2 linked regions of the Cellvibrio sp. PSBB006 genome follow. The protein of the gene in region 1 interacts with the protein of each later gene in a pairwise test. Links are inferred from orthologs where the notes say so. Each region holds a gene or a part of one and is shown on either strand. Other genes may lie near its edges. The genes, in order: CBR65_RS15995 and CBR65_RS06355.

Region 1 (14,968 bases):
ACGCCGAGTCTGATCAGGCAAATGAATCCGATGAAACAGAAACCGGGGACAATCAACAGCCGCTGCTCTAGGCGGCTGTCTCCAGGTAAAGGGTTTAGTGCCGACGACCGATTGTGGCGACCTGAACTCACCGCTTTTAAAATGCCTCGCTGTCGCCCGTGACAGCGATTTATGAGGACACCAGCTTGTCGCAACCATCCCCATCATCCACTACCCGGCAAGCGTCATCATTCCACCCATTATTGCAGGCATTTTCCCAACCCCTGCACAACGCCACCTTCGCCGGCATTCTGCGGGGTCTGGAAAAAGAAAGCCTGCGCGTGCTGCCGGATGGCACCCTGGCACAAACGGATCACCCCCTCGCCTTGGGCTCTGCGCTTAAACACCCGCATATCACCACGGATTACAGTGAAGCTCTTTTGGAATTTATCACCGAGCCCTTCCGTAGCATCGCTGATTTATTGCAACAACTGGAAGATGTGCACCGCTTTACCTACCAGCAACTGGACCAACAAGGCGAACGCCTTTGGCCCGCCAGTATGCCTTGCTCGCTGGGTACGGATGAACAGATTCCCGTTGCGCGTTACGGCAGTTCCAACAGCGGCACCATGAAGACGATTTATCGGATCGGTCTGGGGCATCGTTATGGTCGTTCCATGCAGACCATCGCCGGCATTCACTACAACTTTTCTTTACCCAATGAATTCTGGCTTGCACTGCAACAGGAAGAAGGCAACCAATTGTCGTTGCAGGATTATAAAACCCAGCGCTATTTCGCCTTGATCCGCAATTTCCGCCGCTATTTCTGGCTACTGATTTATTTATTTGGTGCGTCGCCGGCGGTGTGCAGTTCGTTCGTAAAAGGTCGCCCGCATCAGTTGCAAGCTTTCGATGCGCAGGCCAAATCACTATACATGCCTTACGCCACTTCGCTGCGTATGGGTGATCTCGGTTATCAAAGCGATGCGCAACAATCCTTGATTGTCTGTTACAACAATCTGCCCAGCTATCTCAAAACACTTTACGGTGCTATCTCCACCCGACATCCGGCTTATGAAGCGGTCGGTGTGAAAGATGCACTGGGCAATTATCAGCAGCTCAACACCAACCTGTTGCAAATCGAGAATGAGTTTTACAGCAGTATTCGTCCCAAGCATCCGGCGCAATCTGGCGAAACAGCGTTGCAGGCGCTGCGCTTGCGCGGTGTGGAATATGTGGAAGTGCGCTGTATCGATCTCAATCCTTATGAACCGCTCGGTATTACCGCTGAACAAATGCATGTGATGGACGCATTTTTATTATTTTGTCTGCTGCACGACAGCCCGCTCACGGGCGCAGAAGAATATCGTGAGGGTCAGGATAACCAGAAGCGTGTGGTCTATGACGGCCGCGATCCGGAGCTGATGTTGATACGCCATCGGGAATCCATCAGCATGCGCCGTTGGGCCGAAGAGATCCTCGCCGGTACAGCCGAATGTGCTGCCTTGTTGGATCAAGCCAATGGGGGAGATCAATATCGGCAGGCAGTCGCGGCACAATCCCTGAAGCTGGCTCACCCGGAGCTGACACCATCAGCACGCGTGCTGCAGGATATGCGCACCGAACAGAAAACTTTTTTTGGCCACACCATGGGGCTGGCGGAGCAACATCGACAGTATTTTGCAAGCCGACCACTGGAGGTCGAAAAGGAAATGTATTACCAGAATCTTGCGCGACGTTCACTGGCGGAACAGCGGGAGCTTGAAGCTACGCCGCAATTACCCTTTGAAGCCTATCTCGAAAATTATTATGCGCAATACCGCTGCTGCGTGAACGATTAAATGCGCACAAAAATGCCGGAAGATTGCAGGGAATTTTCCGGCATTTTTTATCGCCACTACCTCTGCATCACCAGATTATTGAACAGCACATCTTTGATGGCTGCCTGATGACCTGTTTCCTCTTCCAACAGGCGATTAATCTCCGTCAATGAATCCTGTCGCATGGCTTCTTTGCCTTCGACACTCGCCATGGCTTCGTCGGTCTGACGACTGAATAACAACACCAACGCGTTGCGGATAAGCGGCATATGGTGGTTGACCGCTTCAATCGCTTCAGGATCATCCACCCGCAATGAAATATCCGCTTTGAGATATTTGATCTTGCCCACGCCACCGTAATTCACCACGAAGGCCGGTTTGAGCTCAATGTAGGGGCCGCTGGCTCCCCCGCCACCGCCACTGGCAACAGAGATACATGGACTCAACAGGCAACCCATCAAAACCAACCATAAACTTTGTCTGCCCCAGTAACCCATAGCAATATTCATAACCACTCCCTAAACAGTGATGACCAGACTATCTGTATTGAACCCTTGGTTAAACGGCCGGTCAACCACTGGCTTTTTGGCGCCTCGCTACACACGGCAAATCGCATGTGTTGTGCGATTGATGCACGCCGGGCATTTGGCTGGCGTACCCGGAGACTTTTTGCGTACTATTGCTTCTATAACCTTAACGAAGGATTCACCATGTTGCCCAGTATTCGCCAGACAAATTTAATTATCTTCCTCGGTTGCGTTGGTTTGATGTTGATCGCTGCCTATATGGAGCATGTCATGGGGCTGGAACCCTGCCCCTTATGTATTACCCAGCGCGCCTTCGTGATTCTTGTGGGGCTCATCGCCCTTATCGCCTTCCTGCATAATCCCGATCGCGTCGGCCGACGGGTCTACAGTATTTTGGGTATCCTCGCGGCAATCACCGGCGGCGCGTTCTCCAGTCGTCAGCTGTGGCTGCAAAGCCTGCCGGAAGATCAGGTGCCGGCCTGTGGCCCCGGCTTATCCTATATGTTCGATGTGTATCCTTTTCTTCAGGCACTGGAAGTTTTACTGCAAGGCGACGGCAATTGCGCGAAGGTGGACTGGTCATTGTTTGGTATCAGCATCGCCGGCTGGACACTGGTAGCGTTCATCGGCCTGGTATTGATCAACCTGTTTCAGACCTGGCGGAAAGGCTGATTAGGCTTGCTGTCGACGGCGGGATAGCCTATCTTGACTCGCCTGATTTAAAAAATGGTTATTCAAGGAAATATCGCATGCTAGACAATTGTAAAAACGCCAAAGAGCTCTGGGGTGGCGTCAGCGTAATCATTGATCGCTGGCTGCAAGAGCGACAAGACATGCTCGTGCAATACTGTGCACTGAGCGGCCTTGAAGCCACCACTGAAAACGAAGCCCTGCGCGGAGCGAAGTTGCGTACCCTGTGCCAAATTCTGGTGGATTATGTCTCGGCAGGCCACTTTGAAATTTACGATCAACTCATGAAAGAAGGTCGGCAATTCGAGGATACCGAAGCATTAAAAGAAGCCGGCACTCTCTTCTCTGTAGTCGATAAAACCACTGAACAAATTCTCGATTTCAACGATAAATATCTGGAAACCGATGATCTCTCGTCACTCGATCCGGACCTCTCCGAATTGGGAGAAACCCTGGAGGTGCGCTTCAGCGCCGAAGACCGCATGATTGCGGTACTGCACACGTCTCACAAAGATCTGGTCAGCTAGCCAAGTATTTTTATACCAGAGGCCGATCGATAGAATCGGCGCCCATAAAAAAACCCGCCTTTCACAGCGGGTTTTTTTTATTAGCTGAGTAGCGCTCTTACTCCGCTTCAGCCGCTTTCACTTCCAGCAGCTCCACTTCAAACACCAGGACAGAGTTTGGCGGAATCGGACCGTTGGCACCTGGGCCGTATGCCAGGTCAGATGGGATAACCAATTCCCACTTGGAACCTTGTGGCATCAATTGCAGACCTTCAGTCCAACCTGGAATCACACTGTTCAGATCAAAAGTGGCGGGTTCGTTGCGTGAATAGGAACTGTCGAATTCAGTACCATCCAGCAATTTGCCACTGTAGTGCACAGTCACGGTATCGGTTGCTTTTGGTTTAACACCGGAACCTTCGGTGATCACGCGATATTGCAAACCGCTTTCAGTAGTGGTCACACCTTCTTTAGCTTTGTTTTCCTCAAGGAATGCCTTACCTTTCTCAGCATTCTCGTCGGCGAGTTTTTTCTGCTCTTCTTCACGCTTGGCCATGGCTTGTTCCTGGAAGGTCTGCATGACAGTCTGCATCTCTTCTTCGGTCAGACGGGAATCAACACCGTCACGCACATCGTTAAGCGCTAACATGAAACTGTCCGGATCAACCACCAGACCATTTTGCTTGAAGTTATTTGCCAGATTGCGGGCAATGGTGTAGTTCACTTTCTGTTCGAGCGTGGTCAACTCAACAGCTTTGGGTTCCTCAGCCTGTTTTTCACAACCCACCACAAGAACAACAGAAGACACCAAGCCCACAAGTAGTTTTTTGTTAATCATATGACACCTTAAATTTATTGATGTATTTGCTTCCTAATCCATCCAGCCAGGACATAAGGGCCGGTCGACCGATTAAATCCAACCCGGCAAATCCACTACTTCAGGGGCCAGAGAAGCCGCCAATGGTATACCAACTGGGAGAGATTGTGAGCCTTTTTTGCGGTTTTTTTGCTGAATTCTGCGGGTTTTGTGCGGAATCTGCGATGCAATCGGCGGGCAAGTTGCTGGTCCCTATGCTTGCCTTCAGGCGAACCGGCGTTCCCTCTGACTGTTATTTTTGCGCTTGGTTCGAATCGCCGATAAATCGACGTTGAGCAGAGATTCATATTTGGATTTGCTTTTATTTTCCCGAAGGATGAGCACCAAGCGGTTCGACTCTGCGCACACGTACAAAAAATCAGCACTTTTGTTCGTTAGCAGACATACACTTTTTTAAAAACCACGATTACAATGAGGCCGGTTCAGAAGCTTATCTTGATGTAAAAGATAGTTGCCGTTTCAGCCGTATATTCGTCATAAGTTTGCGTTTGGATTTGTACACGAGATTGCATCATTCACTGTTACCACCACTAAACCGATAGGACACCGTCATGGCCGCCAAAAAGACAACCTCAGTCTCGATCGCTGACATTGAAAAGCAGATTGCCAAAGTAAGTGCCGAGCTCGAAAAAGCGCGGGCACAAAAACTCAACGCAGCAGAAAAAGCACTTGCTGCCGCACAAAAATCCGCAGCAGCATCAGCCAAAAAGCTGGCCGACCTGCGCGGCAAAGCGGCAACGACCGCAGCGGCCAAAGCCCGTTTGCAAAAACTGAAAGCTGATGCAGCGGAGCAAAACAAAACATTGGTTGCTGCCCATGAGGTTGTCACAGCACTGCGCGCAGAGAAAAAAAATGCAGCCGAGATGAGCAAAGCCGTTGCCAAAGCGACCAAGCCGAGCAAAGCCAAGCCGGCCAAAGCCGCAAAGAAAACGACAAAGACCAGCGCGCCGAAACCCGCTAAAGCCGCCAAAAAGGCATCCACTCAAAAAACTGAATCACCAGCTGCAGTAAGCAGTCCATCATCGGCAGCCGCCCCGGCCAAAGCCAAGGCTAAGCCAAAAGCAAAACCCGCAAAGAAAACCGCCGCAAAACCGGCCGTAAAAAAAGCGGCACCGGCAGCCGCCGAGAAACCGGCCAGTGAAACCAAAGCAGCTACCCAGCCAGCTAACGAAAAGCCGGTAGAAAAGAAATCCCCTGAAAAGAAAGCAGCGGCAAAACCCGCTAAAAAAGCGGAGCCAAAAGCTGAGAAAAAGCCAGTACCACCAGCACCCAAAGCGGCAGAGCCGGCACCAGTGAATACTGTTGTGACCGACACCCATGAAAAGCCGATTCCCAGCCATACCACCATCGGCATGATTGAGCCACGCGATAACCCACTCCCGAAAGCGACTCAGGTACCGGATGCACCGACATCACCTACGCCGGCAACCGGTAGCTTGTTTGAAAGCGACGATAAGTTTTAATTGAAGCAACGCGAGTTTCGGTACCCGTTTTCTGGTGGCCAAGGCACTTCGTGATCCGTTTGTCATTAGGCTATTTGTTACGAAAACGCATGCATACTTCCCTGTAGCTCCCTCAATTCTTCCCTGAATTGAGGGTTTCGAAACAAATAGCCTAACGCCAAACTCGCATCGTGCGAGTACTAATATTCACTTCCGATTTCTCTTCCCACCAAATAAGCCAGCATCTCTTCGATCAAATTCTGTGGCACACACAGAGCGTTCAGATAACGCAATGAATTTTCCCCCAACGGCAGTGGCGTCGTATCCACGAGCCAATCGTCAGTCAGCGTTTCCAGCCAATCCAGTTCCACTTTTTCCGCTGCCAGTTCCGCCGATTTGATCGCTTGGCGGCAGGCTTCAACCTGCGGGTCATTCGCAAGGTAATGCTGTTTGATGTCTCGTCGCAGATGCCGCAAAGGCGCGACGACAGATTGATCCCATGAATCGATACGTTGGCAGGCCTGCTCCAGGCGCATAGGGGTCAGACGAATACTGCGCACTTCCAGCCAGCAACACCACAACAGGATATTGACGTTGACCTGAAAGTCATCCTGCAAACGCAAGCAGATGCTTTCTACATCTGGCGCGCTATAAAGCGCGAGGGAAAAGTCCCATAAAGATGGCGCTGGCGGTGTCATATCGGTTGCTCCGGGTTACGCAATAAATTGTCCTGATTTTCATTGACCGACCCACATCGGCTGCGAAGCAGTCTGCTAGAATGCGCGCCATGATTCAATTACAAAACATCTCACTACAACGCGGCAGTAAATTTTTACTGGAATCCGCCGACCTCACCATTTTTCCGGGCCAGAAGATCGGCCTGATCGGTGCCAATGGCAGCGGTAAATCCACTCTCTTCCAGATGTTGCTGGGCAAGATTGCCAGTGACACCGGCAGCTGCGAGGTACCCCGGCAATGGCGTATCGCGCATATGGCGCAAGAGGTGGGGCATACCCAACGGTCCGCACTGGATTATGTGCTCGATGGTGACACCGAGTTGCGCCGCCTTGAACGGGAGATTGCCGCTGCCGGCCAGGATGGCGACCGGCTCGCACATCTATATGGCGAGATGGAGCAGATTTTTGCGTACTCCGCGCCAGCACGCGCGCAACAATTATTGAGTGGTCTGGGCTTCGCGCCGGGTGATGACATTCGCCCGGTAAGCGATTTCTCCGGTGGCTGGCGCATCCGTCTCAATCTTGCCCAGGCATTGATGTGCCCTTCCGATCTGCTGTTGCTCGACGAGCCCACCAACCACCTGGATCTGGACGCGACGCTGTGGCTGGAGCAATGGTTGCAGCGTTATCCCGGTACGCTGATTATCATCTCCCACGACCGGGATTTTCTCGACAATATTATTGATCGCACGGTGTGCATCGAGCGCAACAAACTCGATAACTATGCCGGCAACTATTCCGCCTTTGAACGGCAGCGCGCTGAAAAGCTGGCGCAACAGCAAGTGAGTTTCGAGAAGCAGCAGGAACGCATTGCGCACATTGAAGATTTTATCCGCCGCTTCCGCGCCAAGGCCTCCAAGGCTCGCCAGGCCCAAAGCCGGATCAAAGAACTGGAACGCATGGAGAAGATTGCACCGGCGCACATCGACTCTCCATTTAGTTTTGAATTTACTTGCGCCGATAAGATGTCCACGCCGTTGGTACACATTGCGCGCGGTGAAATCGGTTATGGCGATAAAACCATCCTGCACAACGTTGAACTGAGTATTGTGCCGGAGACTCGCATCGGTTTACTGGGGCCTAACGGTGCAGGAAAATCCAGTTTGATCAAAACCCTCGCTGGCAGTCTGCCACTGCTGGCCGGCGAGCGAACCAACGGCGAACATTTCAAGCTGGGTTATTTTGCCCAACATCAGTTGGAAGCCTTGGATGTGAAGGCTTCGGCAGCGCTGCATATCCAACGGATGTCTCCCCAGGCACGCGAACAGGAAGTGCGCGACTTCCTCGGCAGTTTTGACTTTCATGGTGAGCGCGCCTTTGAGCCCATCACCCATTTTTCCGGCGGCGAAAAGGCGCGTCTCGCACTCGCGATCATTGCCTGGCAAAAACCGAACGTACTACTGCTCGATGAACCGACCAACCATCTCGATCTGGAGATGCGCCAGGCATTGACTATGGCCTTGCAGGAATTTGAAGGCGCCGTCATCGTTGTGTCACACGATCGTCACTTGTTGCGCAATACCGTGGATCAGTTTTTATTGGTGGCGGACGGGCGCGTGAGCGAATTTGATGGTGACCTGGAAGATTATTACCGCTGGCTTGCCCAACAAAAACAATCGGCGCCCAGCGAGGAGAAATCCACTGACAACTCGCCCAAGGTAGACAAAAAAAATCTCCGCCAGCAATCGGCGGCGCAACGACAGCAACTCAAGCCGTTGACCAATAAATTAAAAAACCTCGAAAGTCAGATGGAAAAATTGCAGCGCAGACTTAGCGAGATCGAAGCGCAGCTCAGTGATGTCAGTATCTATGAAGACGTCAACAAAGCGCATTTGCAAGCGTTGCTGGCAGAGCAAACCACGCTGCAGCCACAGCTAATGGAATGCGAAGAAAATTGGTTGTTGGTGAGCGAGGAGATTGAAGCGGCCAGTTAAACTAACCGAAAAGACCTTGCGAAAAAATCTTTGCTGTTAACAAAAATTGGTCAACAATTTCTCATTAATTAAAACGGCATTTGTGCCAGATTCTGTTCACGCATCTCGGTCCACTTATCCGGCGGTAAAGCCGGCGCCATCGCCGGTGCGGGTAGTGGTGAAACCTTCTGGACCAGTAGTTGTTGCATATCCCTTAAGACGGGATCATCCTCGGTTTCACTCGGGCATAAAAAGATATGCTTGCGCCGCATCAATTCACCCAGATACAAACTGCTTGAATAACGGACGATAGGTGCCGACAGCACCAGTCCGGTCAGGATCGGCATCAACCACCAGAAAAAAATCGGCGCGTAGATAAATGTCACTACGCCCCAGGCGATGGCCACCAATGTAGTACGTGACGTGCGCGCAATCGCTTCGCCCCACGGCAACAGCCGGCCTTCTCGCTCCTGCGCATCCCAGTTCACCTTAAAACCCAATATCACTGAAACAACAAAATACGCATGAAACGCCATCATGATCGGCGCAATCAGGATAGCGAATAAGGTTTCGATAAAAGCCCCTTTGATAATTGCCCAGGTGCCACCAAAAGCACGATTGCGATGTGTAATCGCCACTACAATGCCCATGATTTTAGGCAAGAGCAGCAAGGTAATGGTCAAGCTGATCAACGCAATGATCAGGCCAGTCTTGGCAATCGGCCAGTTGGGAAACAATTGATACGCTTCGGTGAAATACACATTGCTGTTGATCGCGCGAATAACCGCATCCGCCGTGCTCAGTGCGAGCATGGCAAGCCAGATTAGTGAGGAGATGTAAGCGACTGCACCCAATAAAAAATGCAAACGGCTGACGGGATGCAGACCGGCGATATCGAGCAAGCCAAGGTGCTGGATATTGCCTTGTACCCAGCGACGATCCCGCTTGGCATAGTCGATAATATTGCAGGGCACTTCTTCATAACTGCCCTCCAGATCCGCCAGCAAGAAGACATCCCAGCCAGCACGACGCAACATCGCCGCCTCCACAAAATCATGACTCAGGATATCGCCACCGAAGGGGGCTTTGCCGGGTAAGCTGGGAAGACCGCAATAATCGATAAACGGGCGTACGCGTATGATCGCGTTGTGTCCCCAGTAGTTCGCGGCGTTGGTTTGCCAAAATGCCAAACCCGTGGCTAGCATGGGACTGTAAAGTACCGCTGCAAATTGAACAAAGCGCCCAAAAAAAGTGGTTTGCCTTACCGGAATCGGCACTGTCTGAATTAAACCGGCGCGCGGATTAGCCTGCATGGCACGCGTCATTTGCAACAGACAATCACCAGTCATAATACTGTCGGCATCGAGCACAATCATGTGTTCATAACTGCTGCCCCACCGTTGACAAAAATCGGCGAGGTTACCGACTTTGCGCGCAATATTTTTTTCGCGGCGACGATAGAAAATCTGCGCCGATAAATCACCCAGCCGCTCATGCAGTTGTTGCCAGGCATCGAGCTCGGCCTGGGCCACCTGGGGATCGGTGGTATCGCTCAATAGATAAAAATCAAAATGGGCCATATCACCGGTTGCTGCAAGGGAGCGCAAGGTCGCTTCAAAACCGGCGATGACCCGTTGCGTGTCTTCGTTATATACCGGCATCACCACTGCCGTGTGCGTGGTAATCGGTTGGTGACGATAGCGATCGAGATCCATTTTTTTTAACGAGAGCGGATCGCGCTGCATCATCTGCAACACAAATCCGCAGAGGCCACTCCAGAAAGAAATGGTGATCCAGCCAAAGGTAATCGAAAACAAAAATAACAGCACCGCTTCCAGCGGCATCAGATTATTGGCGGCGAGGATGTTAAACATGATCGAGACACCGGCCACGGTGGTGCCTAACACCAGAATAAAAAACAGCGGCCGGCGAATCGACTCTCCCGGTAAACGAATACTGTTTTCCGGTTGCAGGCGCGCGTCAACGGGCAACGCGCGCGCGTGCAGTTTATTGAATTGCATCGGGATACCAGACATAACTCCATACCTCAGTCAGGCGTTGGTCACGCAGTTTGATGAACATGCGCATATCCACCAGGTTATTGCCTTCGGGTTCCAGCTTGAAAGATACACGCCAGGTTTTCTGGTCAGGTAAACGCGTCACCATCAAGTCTGTAATCGTGCCGGAATTTTTTTGCAGCTCCGCTTCCAACGGCACATCGGCAGATAGATTTTCCAATTCACCACCACGGAAATCGATCACAAACTGCCGCTTGCTGTGCGGCGGCGGGTTACTTTGACCGGGCACAGCACCCCAACCGATACGGGTGCGCAACACGCGCGCGCCGCCCTGTTCAGCCAGATGTTGATCGAAGGTGCGCAAGCGATAACTGAAGCGCCGAGTCTCGCCCGCTTTAAATGCTTGCTCAGGTACCCAATAAGCCACGATGTTGTCATTCACTTCACTGTCAGTGGGAATCTCCACCAACTCAACTCGGCCCTTACCCCAATCACCCTGCGGCATCACCCACAGGCTAGGGCGCAATTCATAATCGGCTTCCATATCGAGATAGTGATTAAAATCGCGATCCCGTTGCAGTAAACCAAAGCCGCGCGGATTTTCATCAGCAAGGGAGGACACCCGCAACGCCCGTTGATTACTCAGCGGACGCCAGATCCATTCGCCATTGGCCGCGGCAACCAGCAAGCCATCGGAGTCGTGAACTTCCGGACGGAAATCATCGACAAAACGTGTCGTGTTTTCACCGTGATGGAACATGCTGGTCAGCGGTGCTATGCCCAGTTTTTTAATATCACGCCGCGCAAACAAACGTGCTTCCACCCCCATTTCGGTAGGTGCGCCCGGTGTTATTTCAAACCGATAAGCACCGGTCACTGACGGGCTGTCGAGCAAGGCATACAACACCAGTCGGGTTTGATCCGGCTCGGGTTTTACCAGCCAGAATTCGCGAAATACCGGAAACTCTTCACCACTGGACTCCGCCGTATCAATCGCCAGACCGCGTGCCGATAAACCGTAAACCTGGCCCGGCCCAACCAGCCGAAAATACGAGGCACCCTGAAATACCAGGAACTCATCTTTATATTCGTTCGTGTTGAGCGGGTAATGCACACGGAAACCGGCAAAGCCGATATTTTCCGGCGCCTTGCCCGCCAATGCTTCAGCCTGGCCAACGTAATTAAAAAAGTCCTGTTTGAACTTCAACGAAGGGTCGCCCACGCTGCTGGCCATATGCAGCACAACCGGCTCCCGGTATAAAAACCCGGGATGGAATAATTGAATTTCAAACAAGGATTCACCACGCCAGAGCGACGCTTCCGGACGAAAATGAATTGATCGATACTGGTCATAATTCATGTTAGCCAGTTCATCGGGAATATTGGCTTCTATCGGTTTGAAGTCGTCTTGTGCCAGACTTTTTGCGCGCGCTTCAATCGCATTGAATAGCGCGTTGGGCTCGGGGTCGGCGATCACGGGATCAACAACAGGAGAAGCAACTGCCGATGAGGATGAAACACTGGACGCCGGCGTCTGTTGTTGCGCTTGCACCATGACGCCGAAACATAAGAACGTCATAAGCCAGCTTCCGAGCATAAAACGTTTTGGTAGGTTCCCACTACGGGTGATGAGATTACACATCATCCATTCAATCTCCTGCTGGATTTCTGTTGCCGATGAAAACGCTATCGGGAGTTCAAATGACTCTCCTGATAAAAAATGGTTTGCTGCCGTTTTTCTCTGTGCGAGCTAGCGAACACTCTCTCGCTCAACATCCCGGTCTTGATACTTACTTGAAATCACTGCACAAATCACGCCGGGTCAAGCGTCCATCGCCAACTGGTCGACGCACTGATGCCAACTCTCTACGGGAAGAGACTCTGCAATCGAAGAGATGATTGGGAGAAGACGTGGACCGCATCAGCCTGCGCTGCTGCACAGCATCGTATACCGGTGAATTTACAGTAGATGTCACAACCTATGCGCCATCATAAAACTGCACGCCACCAGCGACTGTTGGTTAACGCACCGTGGCGAGCTTCAACCACGATGATAATCTGGTTAGCGGGTGAGCCTGCCCGGCATTAACTGGCACCAAATTGGTGCCTCTTACCGAGAAAAAACACATGAGTCTCTGGCAGCAAATTTCCGGCACCATTGTCGCCGAATTTTCCGACTTAAAAGATGTAACTGAAATCACGCGCATCAGCGTGCGCCTTTTCATGGCCGCACTGCTCGGCGGTATCCTCGGGTTTGAGCGTGAACAGCGCGGCAAGGCCGCAGGCATTCGCACGCACATGCTGGTCGCCATCGGTGCCGCGTTGTTCGTGCTGATCCCGCAAGAGGCAGGAATCTCGGATGCGGAAATGAGCCGCGTTGTGCAGGGCGTGATTTCCGGTATCGGTTTTTTAGGCGCCGGCGCTATCATCAAAGGCAGCGATGAAAAACACCTCAAGGGGCTGACAACTGCCGCCGGCATCTGGCTGACCGCCGCTATCGGCGTAGCGGCCGGGTTGGGACGCGAGTCTTCCGCTATTTTGTGCACGCTCCTGGCATTGGCCGTATTCCTGATCATGCCGCGCATCCTGGCGTTGCTGGAAGGCCCGGCTAACAACCCACCGCATAAAGATGAAAACTAAGCCAAAACTTTATGTGAGAGCCCGCACAGACCTTCCTTTTGCCAAACAGCAGGCTAGCGTATGGCGAACACCGCTCACTGAACGATGCGCAAATCCTTACAAACTACCCGGTGCATCCTGCGCCTAAAAGCGCTATTGTTTTGCGCGTTGCCGTTCGTTTATTTACCCGTTGTTTTATCGTCAGCAAAACAACAATAACCATGGATTCCCGGAAAGAAAAAAGGAAGCGTGTGGCATGAAAATATTGTTTTTAACCTCCAGCCCCGGCTATGGACACACTCGCGCCGCAGAAGCGATTGACCTCGCCCTGCGCAATCGCTACCCGGACATTGAGACCCAATGTCTCGATGTCACCCATTTGCTCGATGAAGATGTCAGCGCGGCCGTTAAAGATGGCTACCTGCGCATGACTGCTGAACACCCGGAGCTTTATCAAAAGCTTTACGACATGGATAAGGATCTCTATCGGCAATTGGCCGGTAAGACGCCGCCGGATAAAGAACTGGTGGATTTCCTGACCGAGCAGCAACACCGCTGGTATCCCGATGTTAACGAGCACTCCCTGTTTTCATTCTCCAATTCTTATAAGAATCTCGATAGCGCGCTGATTAATACCCTGATCAACGGCATCTGCTATCGGCCGCGCTTTCCGGCCGGTCGCCTCGTACTTCAGGGGTTGTTGGGCCTGGTTTACAGCATCCTCGCCTCACGACTCAAAAATTACGTCACCAGCTATGCTCCGGACCTGCTGGTTGCTACGCAGATGTATCCCAACGCCTTGCTGAGCCGCTCTATTCAAAAAGGCGTGGTGACGCAACCGATTATCGGCGTGCCGACTGACTACGGTGCCCACGGTGTCTGGGTACGCGATACCACGCATTTATATTGCGTCGGCCACGAACGCGTGGCGCACGCGTTGGCAGAGCAGGGTGTATCACCCGGGCGCATCCAGGTCACCGGCATCCCATTGATGCCTGCTTTTGAAAATCCCCCTTCACAAACCCGGGCGCGCCAGAACCTCGGCCTGGACGAGCGCCCAACCATCTTGATTACCGGCGGACAATGCGGCATCGGCACCCTTGATGCCGTTCGCCAATTGGTGCTTGACGATAGCCGTCCCTACCGCGTGCTGGTCACCGCCAGCAATTCCCTGGGTGGACAGGGTGAACTGGAATACCTCGCTCGCGCCAACCCGGACCGATTCAGGTTGTATTCATGGACCGATGATATGGTCAGCCTACTGCGCGCCGCCGACGTGGTGGTCGGCAAACCTGGCGGACTTACCGTCAGCGAAACCCTCGCCTGCGGCCGCCCGTTCATTGCCACCTGTTGCCTTGGCGGCCAGGAAGCACACAACGTCCAATTCCTGAAAGAGCACGGCGCTGGCCTGCGGGTGGACGTACCGGATTTACCGGGCGCCTTGCATAAACTATTCGATAACCCGGACGAATTGCGCCACATGAAAAAACGCGCCGAGCAACAGGGACATCGCTACGCCGCCAAAACGATCGTGACGCAAATTGAAAATCTTGAGCGTGAAAAACGTATCGGCCGTTGGCAGCGCCACTCCGCACAGGAATAGACGATGTCAGGGACCTGGTTCAATAGCGTAATGACCTGGTACGACACTTTGTGGCGTCGCCTGCACCGGGTCGAAAAAATTGATGAATTGTTGAGCCTCTCTTATGAAAACTATGAGGGCGAACGCAAAGCGATGAATGACGGCACCTGGCTGGAACCGGGCGACGCTTTGGCGATCCTGCATTTCAATCATGAGTGCTTTAATGCCGGCAATAACCCGCGCGAATACGCGCGCGGC
Region 2 (15,439 bases), 2.3 Mb from region 1 along the record:
GTAGTACGTCGCGTTGCTAATGCCGTGCTTACGGCAGACGGTTTCTACTTTCATCCCGGCATCCACTTCTTTAAGGATGCTGAATATCTGGCTTTCGGTGAATCGCGATTTCTTCATAATAGTAGCCTCCTGAGATAATATTCTCAGAAAACTCCAGTTATGTCTGTCTCAGGATAGGGGAAGTGGACATCTTCATCAAATAAATTTTACAAACAAATACCCTTATTCCTGCTGATTTTTCACCAGATACTTTATTAAAACACCCATATTTTTAATATACGCACCCGTTGAAATGCCTGTTACAGGATCATCAGTTTCATAAGGTGAAGTGTCCCACTGATCACCGACATTGGTATTCGAAAAATTACCTGCTGCAACGGTGGCGGGTGCACCACCACGATAAGAATTGGTGGTGTAATGCAGCTTAACAGGCCAGTAACCTTCCTGATTCAACTCCTTTCTCAAGCGCTCCGCATCTTCGCTGAGGCTTTTACCAAGGGAGGTTGGCAGCGCACGAGTGTTTAGATCCGATAGGTTGATATTGCCCAGCGTAAAGTAACGCGGAAGCTCCACCGCTGTTTTGCTTTTCAAGGGCGATCCTTTTGTTAACACGTCGGGAGTTAGTGCTTTTGCCTCTTTAAAGAGCTGTCGCAATTGCTCAACGTCGACATGGCGGATTGATCGGTAATGGATTAATTCATTACCCGGTTCGTAGTCAACATAATATTCGCCATTGGTGACATTAGAGCCATGCCGGTGGGTATAGAGTGTTTTACCGGTACCGACTTCAACAAAGGTAGGGTGGGTCCGACCACCAGTGACATTTTTACGCGGCAGGCGCACGGCATCAAGCCAGTCCAAGGCGTCCGGAATGCGCGCTAAAAATTTCGTTTCGCCGGTCATACGATAAAATTTTAGCAATTGACGAACATTCTCGGCGGTTGTTGCTGGCGAAAGCGAACGTGGTTCATAACTGCGAGCGCCGGCGGGTTGTAGCTCCGTCGTGTATTGCAATGCCCAACCCGGCTGAGGCTGCCCCAACTGAGTAATCAGGAAGGCATTCATTGCGCGAATAACAGGTTCACGTACACGCTGCTCGCCCAATACCTGATAGCACATCAGTAAGAAATCAATATTTTCCTGCGCGACATCATCATTAAATGTAATGAACGATGTGTAATCAGGCTGCCCGTTACGTGAATATTCATGGCGAAGCGGATAGCGCTGCGGCCAACCACCAATAGGGTATTGGCTGTCGAGCATAAAGCTGATTGCTTTATCAAGGGGCGGACGATAGGTAGGATCAAGTTTTTCGTTATATAGACGCAACAGGAATTTGGCCGCTTCCGCCGTTCCACCGTCATCAAAGGTAGCATTGCCGTAATAATGATGGAACTCCTCCAGACGCCATGCATTTTTTCCGATCGTCTTATACCAATCGCGCAGTGATGCTTCACCGCCAAAATCGGCGACGTAATTCCAGCCCCCGGCCGGATGCTGAGCCCAGATGATTGCACCGGCCACCTGCTCTGCTGCTGCGTAATAATACTCATCGCCGGTTGCATGATAAGCATCTAAAAAAACATGGCCCATGGTTGCCGTTCCAGGCGGCTGAATCCAGATCATGGTCTCACGCGCTTCCAGCTCTCCCCAGCGGCGTGAGAAATCCGGCAAATAGAACCATACATATCCTCCGCGGTGGCTGACCTTTTCCACCATAAAGCGTGTCGCACGCTTCATAGTGTCTTTCACTTCATCAAGTGATGGCTCTTCTGAGAGTTCAGCAGAGGTCGTCGCAGCAGGAAAAACCACAGGTAGGATGCATATGCAGAGTGAGCATAATGCGCGAAATAAATAATTGGATATATTGAGGCGGTGCTTGATCACAAACATGTCAGTCTCTGTCGTTATTGTAGATAGACCGATGACTCTCACCGATAAAACAATATTGTTATCTTTTGATGATAGCTGCTCATGTCAGATCCGCATCGACTCTTAACATTTTTTATCGCGTTTTTCAGGCGTGTAGGCCGGAATGCGCGGATATACACTATTATTTCCCCATAAAAAAAGGCGACCGAAGTCGCCTTTTTTCTACCATCCGAAAATTACCAACCGGTAACTTCTTTCAGGGCTTTGCCGATATCGGCCAGACTTTTCACAGTCTTCACACCAGCATCTTCCAGCGCAGCAAACTTCTCAGCAGCTGTACCTTTACCACCGGAGATAATTGCACCGGCGTGTCCCATACGCTTACCGGCAGGCGCAGTGACACCAGCGATATAAGAGACAACTGGCTTGGTTACATTCGCTTTGATAAATGCCGCCGCTTCTTCTTCCGCAGAACCACCGATTTCACCGATCATGACGATGGCTTCGGTTTGTGGGTCTGCCTGGAACAATTTCAGGATGTCGATGAAGTTGGAACCCGGAATCGGATCACCACCAATACCTACACACGTGGACTGACCAAAACCGTAGTCAGTGGTTTGTTTAACGGCTTCGTACGTCAGCGTACCGGAGCGAGAAACAATACCGACTTTACCTGGCTTGTGAATGTGACCCGGCATAATACCGATCTTGCACTCACCCGGAGTGATCACACCAGGACAGTTTGGTCCAATCAGACGCACACCCAACTCGTCGCATCTTACTTTTGCATCGAGCATATCCAGGGTCGGGATACCTTCAGTAATACACACAATCAGTTTGATGCCGCCGTTGGCTGCTTCAAGGATTGAATCCTTACAGAAAGGTGCCGGAACATAAATAACCGACGCTTCAGCGCCAGTGGCTTCTACGGCTTCTTTAACGGTGTTGAATACTGGCAGACCGAGGTGAGTTTGGCCGCCTTTACCCGGCGTTACACCGCCGACCATCTTGGTGCCATAGGCGATCGCTTGTTCAGAGTGGAAAGTGCCCTGAGAACCGGTAAAACCCTGACAAATAACTTTGGTGTCTTTGTTAATTAAAACGCTCATGATTTTCCCCCTGGGCCCCTTATGCGTTAGCCGCTGCAGCAACCACTTTCTGGGCAGCGCCAGTCAGGTCGGTGTCAGCAATGATATTCAAGCCGCTGTCAGTCAGCACTTTTGCACCCAGTTCAGCGTTATTGCCTTGCAAGCGAACAACAACCGGTACTTTTACGCCAACTTCTTTCACAGCGCCGATAACGCCTTCAGCGATCATGTCGCAACGCACAATACCACCAAAGATATTGATGAATACGGCTTTAACATTGTCGTCTGACAAAATAATTTTGAATGCTTCAACCACACGTTCTTTTGTTGCACCACCGCCCACGTCAAGGAAGTTAGCGGGTTGACCGCCGTGCAACTTAACGATATCCATGGTACCCATTGCCAGACCGGCGCCGTTAACCATGCAGCCGATGTTGCCGTCGAGCGCTACGTAGTTAAGTTCCCAGGAAGCAGCGTGCGCTTCACGCGCATCTTCCTGTGAAGGATCTTGCATTTCTTTTAATTCGGGATGACGGTACAGAGCATTACCATCGATGACCAATTTGGCATCCAGGCAGTGCAAGTTACCTTCTGGTGTAATAACCAGTGGGTTAACTTCCAGCAGTGCCAGATCTTTTTCTTTAAACAGTTTGGCCAAACCGAGGAAAATATTAACGAACTGACTGACTTGTTTGCCTTCCAGACCCAACTTGAACGCCAGCTCGCGCCCCTGGAACGGTTGCGCACCCACTAAAGGATCAATAGTCGCTTTGAGAATTTTTTCCGGGGTTTCGTGTGCAACTTTCTCGATCTCTACACCACCTTCGGTGGAAGCCATGAACACGATACGACGGCTTGAACGATCAACCACAGCGCCCAGATACAACTCTTTAGCGATGTCAGTGCAGGTTTCCACCAGAATGCGGCTAACCGGTTGGCCTTTCTCATCAGTTTGGTAAGTCACCAGGTTTTTGCCTAACCACTTTTCGGCAAAGGCTTTGATTTCATCTTTGCTTTTAACGAGCTTTACACCGCCCGCTTTACCGCGACCACCGGCGTGAACCTGAGCCTTAACAACAAACATATCACCACCGATCTTGTCGGCGGCTTCTACCGCTTCAGCAACAGTCGCTGCGGCGATGCCTTTGGATACAGGCAAACCATATTGGGCAAAAAGTTGTTTACCCTGATACTCGTGCAAATTCATGGTGTTATTCCATTTTGACGAATGGTTGAGCTTGATGAGTATTCATAACAAGCCAACGGAAGTTATCGATGACGACGCAGTCTTGTGAACAGCGCCGCCCCCTGGGGTGAGTTATTAACTCAAGCGTAAGACTCTGCGGTCTTCTTCATCTTCATCGAAACCGAACTGCAACAATATGTTGCGGGTCGATTATCAGCGCTTCTTCTTGTTGGCAATGTGAATGGCGTGACCATGCACAGCCAGAGCTGCTTCGTGAATGGCTTCAGACAAGGTTGGGTGACCAAATACCATCATGCCAATGTCTTCTGCACTGGAACCGAACTCCATAGCAATAGCGACTTGCTGAACCAGGTCGGCAGCGCTTGGGCCAACGATATGGCAACCGAGGATGCGATCAGTTTCAGCATGGGCAATGATCTTCACCAGGCCCTGGGTTTCGTTGGCGGCCATGGCGCGACCACTGGCAGCAAAGGGGAAAGTGCCCACGTTGTATGGCTCACCCGCTGCTTTAACCTGCTCTTCAGTTTTACCAACAGCGGCCACTTCCGGATGGGTGTAGATAACATTAGGGATGATGTCGTAGTTCATCACGGTTTTTTGGCCGGCAATGCGTTCAGCAACCATCACACCTTCTTCCGAACCTTTGTGCGCCAACATCGGCCCACGCACCACATCACCGACAGCCCATACACCGGGCGCGTTGGTGGAGCACAAGTCGTTAACATAGATGAAGCCGCGCTCATCGAGATTTACGCCGCTGTCAGCAGCCAACAAACCTTCGGTATAAGGACGACGGCCTACACACACAATCAATTTATCAAAGGTTTCTTTTTGCTCTTTACCGTCTTTGTCGGTGTAGGTAACAACAACTTCATTGCCCTTCACTTCCGAGCCGGTTACGCGGCAACTGGTGCGAATATCCAGGCCTTGTTTGGTGAGAATTTTTTGCGTCTCTTTGGCAATTTGCTGGTCCATGATGGCGAGGAAGCTATCGAGCGCTTCCAGCACGACAACCTGTGAACCTAAACGATTCCACACGCTGCCCAACTCAAGACCAATCACACCCGCACCAATCACACCCAGACGTTTTGGTACGGCATCAAACTCCAGGGCACCGGTAGAGTTGACAATGATTTTGTTATCGACCGGAGCAACAGGAATATTGATGGGACTGGAGCCGGACGCCAGAATCACATTTTCTGCTTCAAGGACAGACGCCTTACCTTCGTTGTCAGTGAACTCGACTTTACGCCCAGCCAGCAATTTACCTGTGCCGTATAAACCGGTCACACCATTCGCTTTGAACAGTGCAGCAATACCACCGGTCAATTGCTTAACGATCTGCGCTTTACGCGCGATCATCGATGGCACATCGATTTCAATACCTTTAGAGGTAATGCCGTGAACTTTAAAGTCGTCTTTGGCTTCATGATACTTGTATGAACTATCGAGCAGCGCTTTGGAAGGAATACAACCGACGTTCAAACACGTACCGCCGTTCACGCCTTTACCTTCTTCGTTGCGCCACTTCTCAATGCACGCGGTTTTTAATCCCAATTGTGCAGCACGAATTGCTGCCACATAGCCGGCAGGACCGGAACCAATTACGATCACATCATATTTTTCAGACATAGCTTTCGTTCCCAAATTTGGTCGATGTGGTTGCCCGAATTATCGGGCAACCCAAGTAAGACGGGGCATCAGTTAACCGAAATGGATAACCTAGATTTCCAACAGAATGCGCGCCGGATCTTCAAGCAGATCTTTGATCGCTACCAGGAATTGCACCGCTTCTTTACCGTCCAGCAGACGGTGATCGTAGGACAGCGCCAGGTACATCATCGGCAGAATTTTTACTTCGCCGTTAACGGCCATCGGGCGCTCCTGAATCTTGTGCATTCCGAGAATGGCAGACTGCGGCAGATTCAGAATGGGAGTAGACAGCAGCGAACCAAACACACCGCCGTTGGTGATGGTGAAAGTACCGCCAGACATTTCTTCAATGCCCAATTTGCCGTCGCGGGCACGCAGACCAAAATCACGAATGGTATTTTCAATCGTTGCCAGGCTCATATTTTCTGCGTTGCGCAATACGGGAACCACCAGACCTTTGTCGGTAGAAACAGCCACACCGATGTCCTGATAACCGTGATAAACGATGTCGTTGTTATCAATTGACGCATTGACCGCCGGGAAACGGCGCAGTGCTTCCGCAGCCGCTTTCACAAAGAAACTCATAAAACCCAGACGGGTGCCGTTATGGGCTTTTTCAAATTGATCTTTGTATTTGGCGCGCAGCTCCATGATCGGACCCATGTTCACCTCATTGAAGGTGGTTAACATGGCCGTGGTGCTGGATGCTTCCAACAGACGCTCAGCAATACGCTTACGCAGGCGAGTCATCGGCACACGTTTTTCAACGCGATCACCCACAGCATCCATCGCCGGTACTGGCGCAGCTGCGGTCGAGGAAGTTTTTGCAGCCGGCGCACTCGCCGGAGCGGACTTCAAATGATTGGCGACGTCTTCTTTGGTAACACGTCCATCTTTGCCCGTGCCGGATACTTCAGCGGCATTGATGTTATTTTCGCTTGCCATCTTGCGTGCCGCAGGATTGACCAACTTGTCACCGCCGGCGGCCGGCTTGGCTTCCGCAGCCGGTGCTTCCGCTTTGGCTTCTTTATTTTCAGCCGGGGCGGCCGCAGCGCCTTCCACAAACTTGGCAATCACTTCATTGCTAAGAACTGTGTCGCCCTCACCTTTTATGATTTCACTGAGGCTGCCATCAGCCGGCGCCACAACTTCCAACACGACTTTATCGGTTTCGATATCAACGATCAGCTCATCGCGTGATACGGCTTCACCCGGCTTCTTGTGCCAGGTCGCAATAGTCCCATCCTGCACGGATTCAGGGAAAGTCGGGGCTTTAATTTCAATACTCATTGCTCTTCCTTTATCTCTCGCTGTGATTCGGTAAACATCTCATACTGAATACTAGACATTCAGTGCTTCGTTGATGAAACGTGTTTGTTCTTCAAGGTGAGCAGACATATAGCCGCCCGCTGGTGCTGCCGATGCATCGCGACCAATGTAATCCAGATACAGATCTGGATTGTGATCGTGCACCACACGACGCATGTGATGCTGGCTGCTGTACCAGGCGCCCTGATTCATCGGCTCTTCCTGACACCAACGGATATCCTGCAAATTGGCATAAGGCGCCAGTGCGGCACGCAGCTCTTGTTCGGGGAATGGATAAAGTTGTTCAAGACGAATCAGCGCAACGTTATCCTGATTACGGGCAATACGTTCTTCCAAGAGATTGTAGTAAACCTTGCCACTACACAGGATGGCGCGCTTCACTTTAGCCGGATCGACACTGTCATCGGCAATTACGTTCTGGAATTGACCATTGGCCAGCTCTTCCAACGTGGAGGTTGCCAACTTGTGACGCAGCAGCGACTTGGGGCTCATTACCACCAAGGGACGGCGCATCGGACGAACAGCCTGACGACGCAGCATGTGGAAAACTTGCGCCGGCGTTGTAGGCACACAGACCTGAATATTGTGTTCGGCACACAACTGCATGAAACGCTCAAGGCGTGCAGAAGAGTGCTCTGGCCCCTGACCTTCATATCCGTGCGGCAACAACATTGTCAGGCCGCACAGACGGCCCCACTTGTGTTCGCCACTGGTAATAAATTGGTCAATCACGACTTGCGCACCGTTAGCAAAATCGCCAAATTGCGCTTCCCAAATAACTAATCCGCCAGGCGCCGTGGTGGCATAACCATATTCAAATGCTAATACAGCTTCTTCTGACAGATAAGAATCATAGAGTTCGAAATCCGGCTGTCCCTCTTTCATATGCGACAGAGGTACGTAGCTGGAGCCGTCTTTTTGGCTATGAACTACCGCATGTCGATGAGAGAAGGTACCGCGTCCCACATCCTGACCGGTCATACGAACAAAGTAACCTTGCTCCACCAGAGTGGCATAGGCCAATGTCTCCGCCATACCCCAGTTAAGCGGCAGAGCACCACCCGCCATCTTGCGGCGGTCTTCGTAGATTTTTTCAACTTGCTTTTGCATGACGATGCCATCGGGCACCTCACACATTTTATTGGCAATCGCTTGTAAGGCTTTTAGCTCAACACCGGTATCGCTGGGTGCGGTCCAATCATGACCGATGTAGGCGGACCAGTCGACAAAGAGTGAACGATCCGGCTCACTCACCAGACCACTGGCTACGTGCTCACCGCGATCCAGTGCTGCACGATAGTTGTTGGTCATCTCGTCAGCCGTTGCCTGATCCAGCAGACCAGCACTGATCAACTTATCGGCGTACAAGGTACGCGTAGTTTTATGGCTGCGAATCACCTTGTACATCAAGGGTTGAGTCGCTGACGGTTCATCAGTCTCGTTGTGACCACGACGGCGGTAACATACCAGATCGATAACCACATCTTTCTTAAACTCGTAGCGGTAATCCATGGCCAATTGCGCCACAAACAGGACCGCATCAGGATCATCACCGTTCACGTGGAGGATGGGGCATTCAATCATCTTGGCCACATCGGTGCAGTACTCGGTGGAACGGGCATCTTCACGTTTGCTGGTGGTGAAACCGACCTGATTGTTGATCACGAGGTGCAGTGTTCCGCCGGTGCCATACGCACGGGTCTGTGACATCTGGAAGGTTTCCATCACTACACCCTGGCCAGCAAATGCTGCATCACCATGGACGACGATAGGCACAACCTTGCCACCCACTTTATCTTTGCGGCGATCCTGGCGTGCACGCACAGAACCTTCTACCACCGGAGATACAATTTCCAGATGCGACGGGTTAAATGCCATTGCCATGTGCAATTCGCCACCCGGCGTCATCACGTTGGACGAGAAGCCCTGGTGATATTTCACATCCCCGGACGTATCAACCAGACGACGGCCATCAAACTCGGCAAACAAATCCGCCGGGCTTTTACCGAACACGTTAACCAGCGTATTCAAGCGACCGCGGTGGGCCATGCCCAGGACAATTTCTTTCGCACCGTAGGTACCAGCGCGTTTCACCAAGGCATCAACAAGGGGGATAAAACTCTCACCACCTTCCAGACCGAAGCGTTTGGTACCCGGGTATTTACTGTCCAGGTGACGCTCAAGGCCTTCGGCTGCGGTCAAACGCTCCAGTACCGCCAGACGCTGCTCTTTGCTGAATTCCGGGTTGGAACGCACACTCTCCAGACGCTGCTGCAACCATTGCTTTTCCGCCAGATTGGTGATGTGCATGATTTCCGGGCCGACATGACCACAGTAGGTTTTTTCCAACGCAGCGATGATGTCACGCAGAGGGGCTTCTTCTTTACCGATATACAGGTTACCGGTCTGAAAAACCGTATCGAGGTCAGCATTGGTCAGGCCATGAAAACCAAGGTCAAGGTCCGGTACCTGCTCACGCTCCATCAAACCTAGTGGATCGAGCTGGGCTTTTTGATGCCCACGGAAACGATAGGAGCTGATAAGTTGCAGAACCTTTACCTGCTTGCGCTCGTGCTCAATGCTGACTGAGCCCGCCGCTGCAGGAGCAGTCACGGTACGCACGCGGCTCTTGCCTAGCTGCTCAAACTGAGCACGAATCACCGAGTGCGGGGTATCCTGGGTTACAACGCCGTTGACGCGCGGCAATTGTTCGAAGTAGTTGCGCCATTCTTCGGGAACGGCATTCGCGTCGTGTAAATACTTGTCGTAGAGCTCTTCGACGTAAGCAGCGTTCCCACCGGAGATGTGCGACGTGCTCCAAAATTGCTCCATGATGCTGTCTTGCATTCCACCCACCTTAATCATGGGGACCGCCAGCATAACCTGCGAAGGACGCTGACCTGGGCTCTGCCCACTACCCCTGCTATCAACTAGCTGTTAGCTACAATAACGCCCTCAACTTGTGGTCGAAGGCGCCGCTTTTAAGCCGCTGTGTTCATAATTACAGCGAACAGTGTTAATACCTTGCGCTGATGTTCTGGGCTATCAAGCGCAAGGCATCAAAGATTTACCGCCTGCAAATACACAAAAGCGCCACCTTAGGTAGCGCTCTGTAACAGCATGTTGCGGATATGGCCAATGGCCCGTGTCGGGTTCAACCCTTTGGGACAAACCGCCACACAGTTCTGGATACCGTGGCAGCGGAATACGCTGAAGGGATCGTCCAGATTAGACAAACGTTTTTCAGTGGCGAGGTCGCGGCTATCCGCCAGGAAACGATACGCCTGCAACAAACCGGCAGGTCCGATGAACTTGTCCGGATTCCACCAAAAAGATGGGCAACTGGTTGAACAACAGGCACAGAGTATACACTCATACAAGCCATCCAGCTTCTCACGATCTTCCGGAGATTGTAACCGTTCGATCGCTGGCGCTGGCGTGTCGTTCTGCAAATAAGGTTCAATTTTCTTGTACTGGTCGTAGAATTGGGTCATATCGACTACGAGGTCACGGATTACCGGTAAACCTGGCAGCGGGCGCAGCACCAATTTGTTGTTCTTGACACATTCGGATATAGGCTTGATACAAGCCAAACCATTCTTGCCGTTGATGTTCATGCCATCAGAACCACAAACACCTTCGCGGCATGAGCGACGGTAAGCCAGGCTTTCATCCTGGGCTTTTAATAATTCCAGCACATCCAGCACCATAAGATCTTTACCCTGAGTATCGATCTCATAGGTTTTCATGTACGGCTCTTTATCGGCGTCAGGATTGTAGCGGTAGACTTCAACTTTCAACATTTATCTGTCTCCCCGATTAATAAGTACGAACTTTAGGTTCAAACGCTTCCATAGTGCGCGGTGCAAAATTCACCGCACGCTTGGCGACACGTTTGTCAGCCGGGAAATAAATGGAATGGCATAACCAGTTCTGGTCATCGCGATCCTGGAAATCTTCTCGGGCGTGAGCACCGCGAGACTCCTTGCGCTCTTCCGCCGCAATGGCGGTCGCTTCGGCCACTTCCAACAGATTTTGCAACTCAAGTGCTTCGATACGGGCAGTATTGAACGCGCTGCTCTTATCGGTGATGCATACATTTTCAACACGCGGACGCAGCTCTGCCAACTGCTGAATACCCTTCTGCATGTATTCACCTTTACGGAATACACCGAAGTAATTCTGCATGATGGTTTGCAATTCCTTGCGCAGCACAGCAGCGCTTTCGCCGCTGGTTGAGGTGTTAATTTTGTTCAGGCGAGCCATGGAAGCTTCGATATCGGCCTGGGTGGCATCACGTTGCTCAATACCTTCACGCAATGCTTTTTCGATATACAAACCTGCCGCACGACCAAATACCACCAGATCCAGCAGCGAGTTTCCGCCGAGGCGATTGGCACCATGCACGGATACACACGCCACTTCTCCGCAAGCGTAGAGGCCATCGATGACAGCATCTTTACCATTTGCATCAACAGTCAACGCCTGGCCATTCACATTGGTTGGTACACCGCCCATCATATAATGGCACGTGGGTACAACCGGAATGGGAGCATAAACCGGGTCAACGTGCGCAAAGGTACGTGACAATTCACAGATACCGGGTAGCTTGCTCTCAAGCACTTCTTCACCCAGGTGATCGAGCTTAAGCAGCACGTGATCACCGTTCGGGCCGCAACCACGTCCTTCCAGGATTTCCTGAACCATGGAGCGAGCCACAACATCACGACCGGCAAGGTCTTTGGCATTGGGGGCATAACGCTCCATAAAGCGTTCGCCATCTTTATTGATCAGGTAGCCACCTTCACCGCGACACCCTTCCGTAACCAGAACACCCGCGCCGGCAATACCAGTCGGGTGGAACTGCCACATCTCGATATCCTGCACCGGGAAACCGGCACGCAACACCATACCAATACCATCGCCCGTGTTGATGTGAGCGTTGGTGGTAGAGGAATAAATACGGCCGGCACCGCCAGTCGCCAGGACGGTTGCCTTGGCTTTAACGTAGACTGTTTCGCCATCTTCGATGTTAATAGCAATCACACCGACAACGGCGCCGTCCTGATTCTTCACCAGGTCAACGGCGAACCATTCGTTCAAAAAGACCGTTTTATTCTTAAGGTTTCCCTGATAAAGGGTGTGCAGAAGCGCGTGACCGGTACGGTCTGCTGCCGCACAGGTACGGGCCGCCTGGCCGCCTTTGCCAAAATCCTTTGATTGACCGCCAAAGGGACGCTGATAAATGCGGCCATTTTCAGTACGGGAGAAAGGTAAACCCATGTGCTCCAATTCAAAGACCGCTTCCGGCCCGACAGAACACATATATTCGATAGCATCCTGGTCGCCGATGTAATCAGACCCCTTGATGGTGTCATACATGTGCCAGCGCCAGTCATCATTCGGGTCAGCACTCGCGATAGCGCAGGTAATCCCGCCTTGAGCAGATACAGTGTGCGAGCGGGTTGGAAATACTTTGGTAATTACCGCCGTTTTGTAACCGGATTGTGCCAATTGCAGTGCAGCACGCATGCCTGCGCCGCCGCCGCCAATCACAATACCGTCAAATGAAATTGTTCGCATGTTAGCCATCAGCCTAGAGCCCCCACAAAATTTCAACGCCCCAGACCAGGTAGGTCACAGCGGCAACACCCAATACTGTCTGCGCAATCAGACGCAACACAGTAGCCTTGGCTCCCAACAAACGGTTGGTGAGATAGTCCGTCAAGACAGACCAAAGTCCGATCCAGGCATGTGTAATAAATGAAATAAGAGCGAGCAGGCTGAAGATGCGCATCCATAGCTGATTATAGAGCGCGCTCCACTGAGCGAAATCCAGGCCAGGATTCATGGCAATATAAACGACGAGAAAGATTGTATAGGCTGTCAATATCACAGCGCCAACGCGCTGAATCAACCAATCATACAGACCACTACGACCAAAACTGGTTACTGCAGTTACCATATCCATACTCCGGCTATTACGATCAATACAATGGCCAACAGCACCACAAGCCTGGCACCCAATTGACCACCTTTTAAGGTCTCACCTACGCCGCCATCCATTGTCAGATGGCGCACACCAGCAACGGTGTGGTAAGCAAGCACAGAGAGCACACCCCAGAGTACGAACTTGTAAACCGGATCATTCAGAGACTCTTTCATCGCAGCAAAGCTTTCCTCCGAGGCCAGACTTGCGTCCAACAGCCAAAGTAATACGGCCATGCCGGCAAAAAGGAAAACACCAGAGATGCGATGAAGGATAGAAACGTAAGCGGTGATAGGAAGTTTGATAGTGGATATATCGAGATTGACAGGTCTTTTTTTGTTCACGGTTGATAGTCACCTTTTTGCCCATCGCGGGCAGGTTTTAAGAATGAGCGTTGGGCTCAACGCTTTACCTCAACCTATCGTCCAAATCGACCCTGTACCACGAGTTACTGATAGCAGATTTCAATAAAAACAGGAGAGTTAAAGGTTGTCACCAGCCGCATCCTGCAAGTCGCGCCGTATTATAGAGAGTGAACTTCAGAAACACAAACAAAAAGCCGACCCAAAATGGCAATCAAATCCACAGAAATTTATCGATTTCCTGTCGCTTTATTACCAATTACGCATCAAAAGAGAACATCGCCAAACAAACGCGCGCTATAAAAGTGCAGAAGCAACATAAGCAAGGATTTTCTTATCAGGATGATTGATAGAGACTATAAAAATTGACAGCGCTGCCAACAAAAAAAGCGAAGCAGGAACCGTGGCGCATCCATAGGGTAAATAACGGCAAAAGCTATCATCCAGCGTAGTAAGTCATCTATAATGCCGACCGCAAACGGACTCCCCACAATTTGACAAAGCTAAATCTATCCTTATAGTTGTGCCCCGTTTATCAACCTGTCTTGGCCTCCTGCCATGTACGTAAGCCTTTATTAGTAACTACAGGAGTCAGTAATGACTGACAAGAAAGCACACTTAACGGTTGACGGCTTGGATGCGGCAATTGAGTTGCCCATTTATAACAGCTCTACCGGTCCTGACGTTATCGACGTTACCAGCATTACCAAGAACGGCTTTTTTACCTTCGATCCGGGCTTTATGTCCACCGCCTCATGTGAATCCAAGATTACTTTCATTGATGGCGACAAAGGTATTCTGCTCCACCGTGGTTACCCCATTGATCAATTAGCTGACCATTCTGATTACCTCGAAACCTGTTACCTGCTACTAAACGGCGAACTCCCAAACGATACTCAAAAGCAAGAATTTACCAACGCCGTCAAAAACCAATCCGCTGTCGACCCTTCTGTAGCTGCCCTCATCAAAACCTTCAAACGCGATGCACACCCCATGGCAATTCTGTGCAGTGCAGTAGCTGCTCTCGCCGCTGTTTATAATGAAGGGCTTGATATCACTCGGGAAGAAGACCGTAAAGTTACAGCACACCGCTTAATCGGCCAAATGCCTACATTGGCTGCCATGGTTTACAAGCACAGCCAGGGCGAAGAATTTATCGCGCCGGACAGCGCACTTGGTTATGCAGAAAATTATTTAAATATGACCTTCGGCAAAGCAGGACAGGCATCCAAAGTAAGCCAAGTGTTGGCCAAAGCCATGGACCGCATTTTTATTCTTCATGCGGACCACGAGCAAAATGCATCAACATCAACAGTACGCCTCTCTGGCTCTTCCGGCACCAACCCGTTTGCCGCTATCGCCGCCGGGATTGCCACATTGTGGGGACCAGCCCATGGCGGCGCTAACGAAGCCGTATTAAAAATGTTGGAAGAAATCGGCAGCGTGGACAACATTGATAAATTCGTTGCCAAAGCAAAAGACAAAAATGATCCGTTCCGCCTGATGGGCTTCGGTCACCGTGTTTACAAAAACTTTGACCCTCGCGCCAAAGTCATGAAGCAAACCTGTGATGAAGTTCTGGCTGAATTAGGATTGGAAAATGATCCTCTGCTGGCGATAGCCAAGCGTTTGGAAAAAATTGCCCTGGAAGATGAATATTTCATTCAGAAAAAATTATATCCAAATGTGGACTTCTACTCTGGCATCATCATGAAGGCCATCGGCATCCCTACCGAGATGTTTACGGTGATCTTTGCTACTGGCCGTGCCGTGGGCTGGTATGCTCACTGGGATGAAATGGTCAGTGCTGCTTACAAAATCGGTCGCCCGCGCCAACTTTATACAGGCAGCGTTCAGCGCGACTATCCCAGCAAATAAGATTTATTGTTTGCAAGAAAAGGGCTGCAATTGCAGCCCTTTTTCTATTGGTAGTGCGAAA

What was found.
Region 2: the proteins of CBR65_RS15995 (region 1) and CBR65_RS06355 interact in binary tests that used the Escherichia coli proteins (3 or more experiments, as listed by UniProt). The link is inferred for Cellvibrio sp. PSBB006 from one-to-one orthologs.

The regions. Positions count from the first base shown.
Region 1 is NZ_CP021382.1:3,827,608-3,842,575, reverse strand. The notes cover bases 6,189-9,070. They hold CBR65_RS15995 (ATP-binding cassette domain-containing protein), read left to right. Parts: upstream 6,189-6,628; coding sequence 6,629-8,512; downstream 8,513-9,070. Other genes in these bases: mdoH (glucans biosynthesis glucosyltransferase MdoH), read right to left, coding at 8,581-9,070; CBR65_RS16000 (TIGR02444 family protein), read right to left, coding at 6,189-6,539. Outside these bases: CBR65_RS16035 (hypothetical protein), read left to right, coding at 1-71; gshA (glutamate--cysteine ligase), read left to right, coding at 186-1,820; CBR65_RS16025 (flagellar basal body-associated FliL family protein), read right to left, coding at 1,877-2,308; CBR65_RS16020 (disulfide bond formation protein B), read left to right, coding at 2,510-2,998; rsd (sigma D regulator), read left to right, coding at 3,076-3,543; CBR65_RS16010 (FKBP-type peptidyl-prolyl cis-trans isomerase), read right to left, coding at 3,641-4,360; CBR65_RS16005 (hypothetical protein), read left to right, coding at 4,951-5,862; more of CBR65_RS16000, read right to left, coding at 6,042-6,188; more of mdoH, read right to left, coding at 9,071-10,527; CBR65_RS15985 (glucan biosynthesis protein), read right to left, coding at 10,499-12,088; CBR65_RS15980 (MgtC/SapB family protein), read left to right, coding at 12,637-13,149; CBR65_RS15975 (glycosyltransferase), read left to right, coding at 13,385-14,731; CBR65_RS15970 (hypothetical protein), read left to right, coding at 14,735-14,968. UniProt on the Escherichia coli protein: Genetic data indicate it may be involved in ribosome assembly or function.
Region 2 is NZ_CP021382.1:1,522,490-1,537,928, forward strand. Bases 6,962-10,314 are described here. They hold CBR65_RS06355 (2-oxoglutarate dehydrogenase E1 component), read right to left. Parts: upstream 9,997-10,314; coding sequence 7,162-9,996; downstream 6,962-7,161. Other genes in these bases: odhB (2-oxoglutarate dehydrogenase complex dihydrolipoyllysine-residue succinyltransferase), read right to left, coding at 6,962-7,110; CBR65_RS06360 (succinate dehydrogenase iron-sulfur subunit), read right to left, coding at 10,248-10,314. Outside these bases: CBR65_RS06330 (pectate lyase), read right to left, coding at 223-1,812; sucD (succinate--CoA ligase subunit alpha), read right to left, coding at 2,109-2,981; sucC (ADP-forming succinate--CoA ligase subunit beta), read right to left, coding at 3,001-4,167; lpdA (dihydrolipoyl dehydrogenase), read right to left, coding at 4,360-5,799; more of odhB, read right to left, coding at 5,890-6,961; more of CBR65_RS06360, read right to left, coding at 10,315-10,952; sdhA (succinate dehydrogenase flavoprotein subunit), read right to left, coding at 10,969-12,741; sdhD (succinate dehydrogenase, hydrophobic membrane anchor protein), read right to left, coding at 12,746-13,114; sdhC (succinate dehydrogenase, cytochrome b556 subunit), read right to left, coding at 13,108-13,482; CBR65_RS06385 (citrate synthase), read left to right, coding at 14,098-15,378. UniProt on the Escherichia coli protein: E1 component of the 2-oxoglutarate dehydrogenase (OGDH) complex which catalyzes the decarboxylation of 2-oxoglutarate, the first step in the conversion of 2-oxoglutarate to succinyl-CoA and CO(2).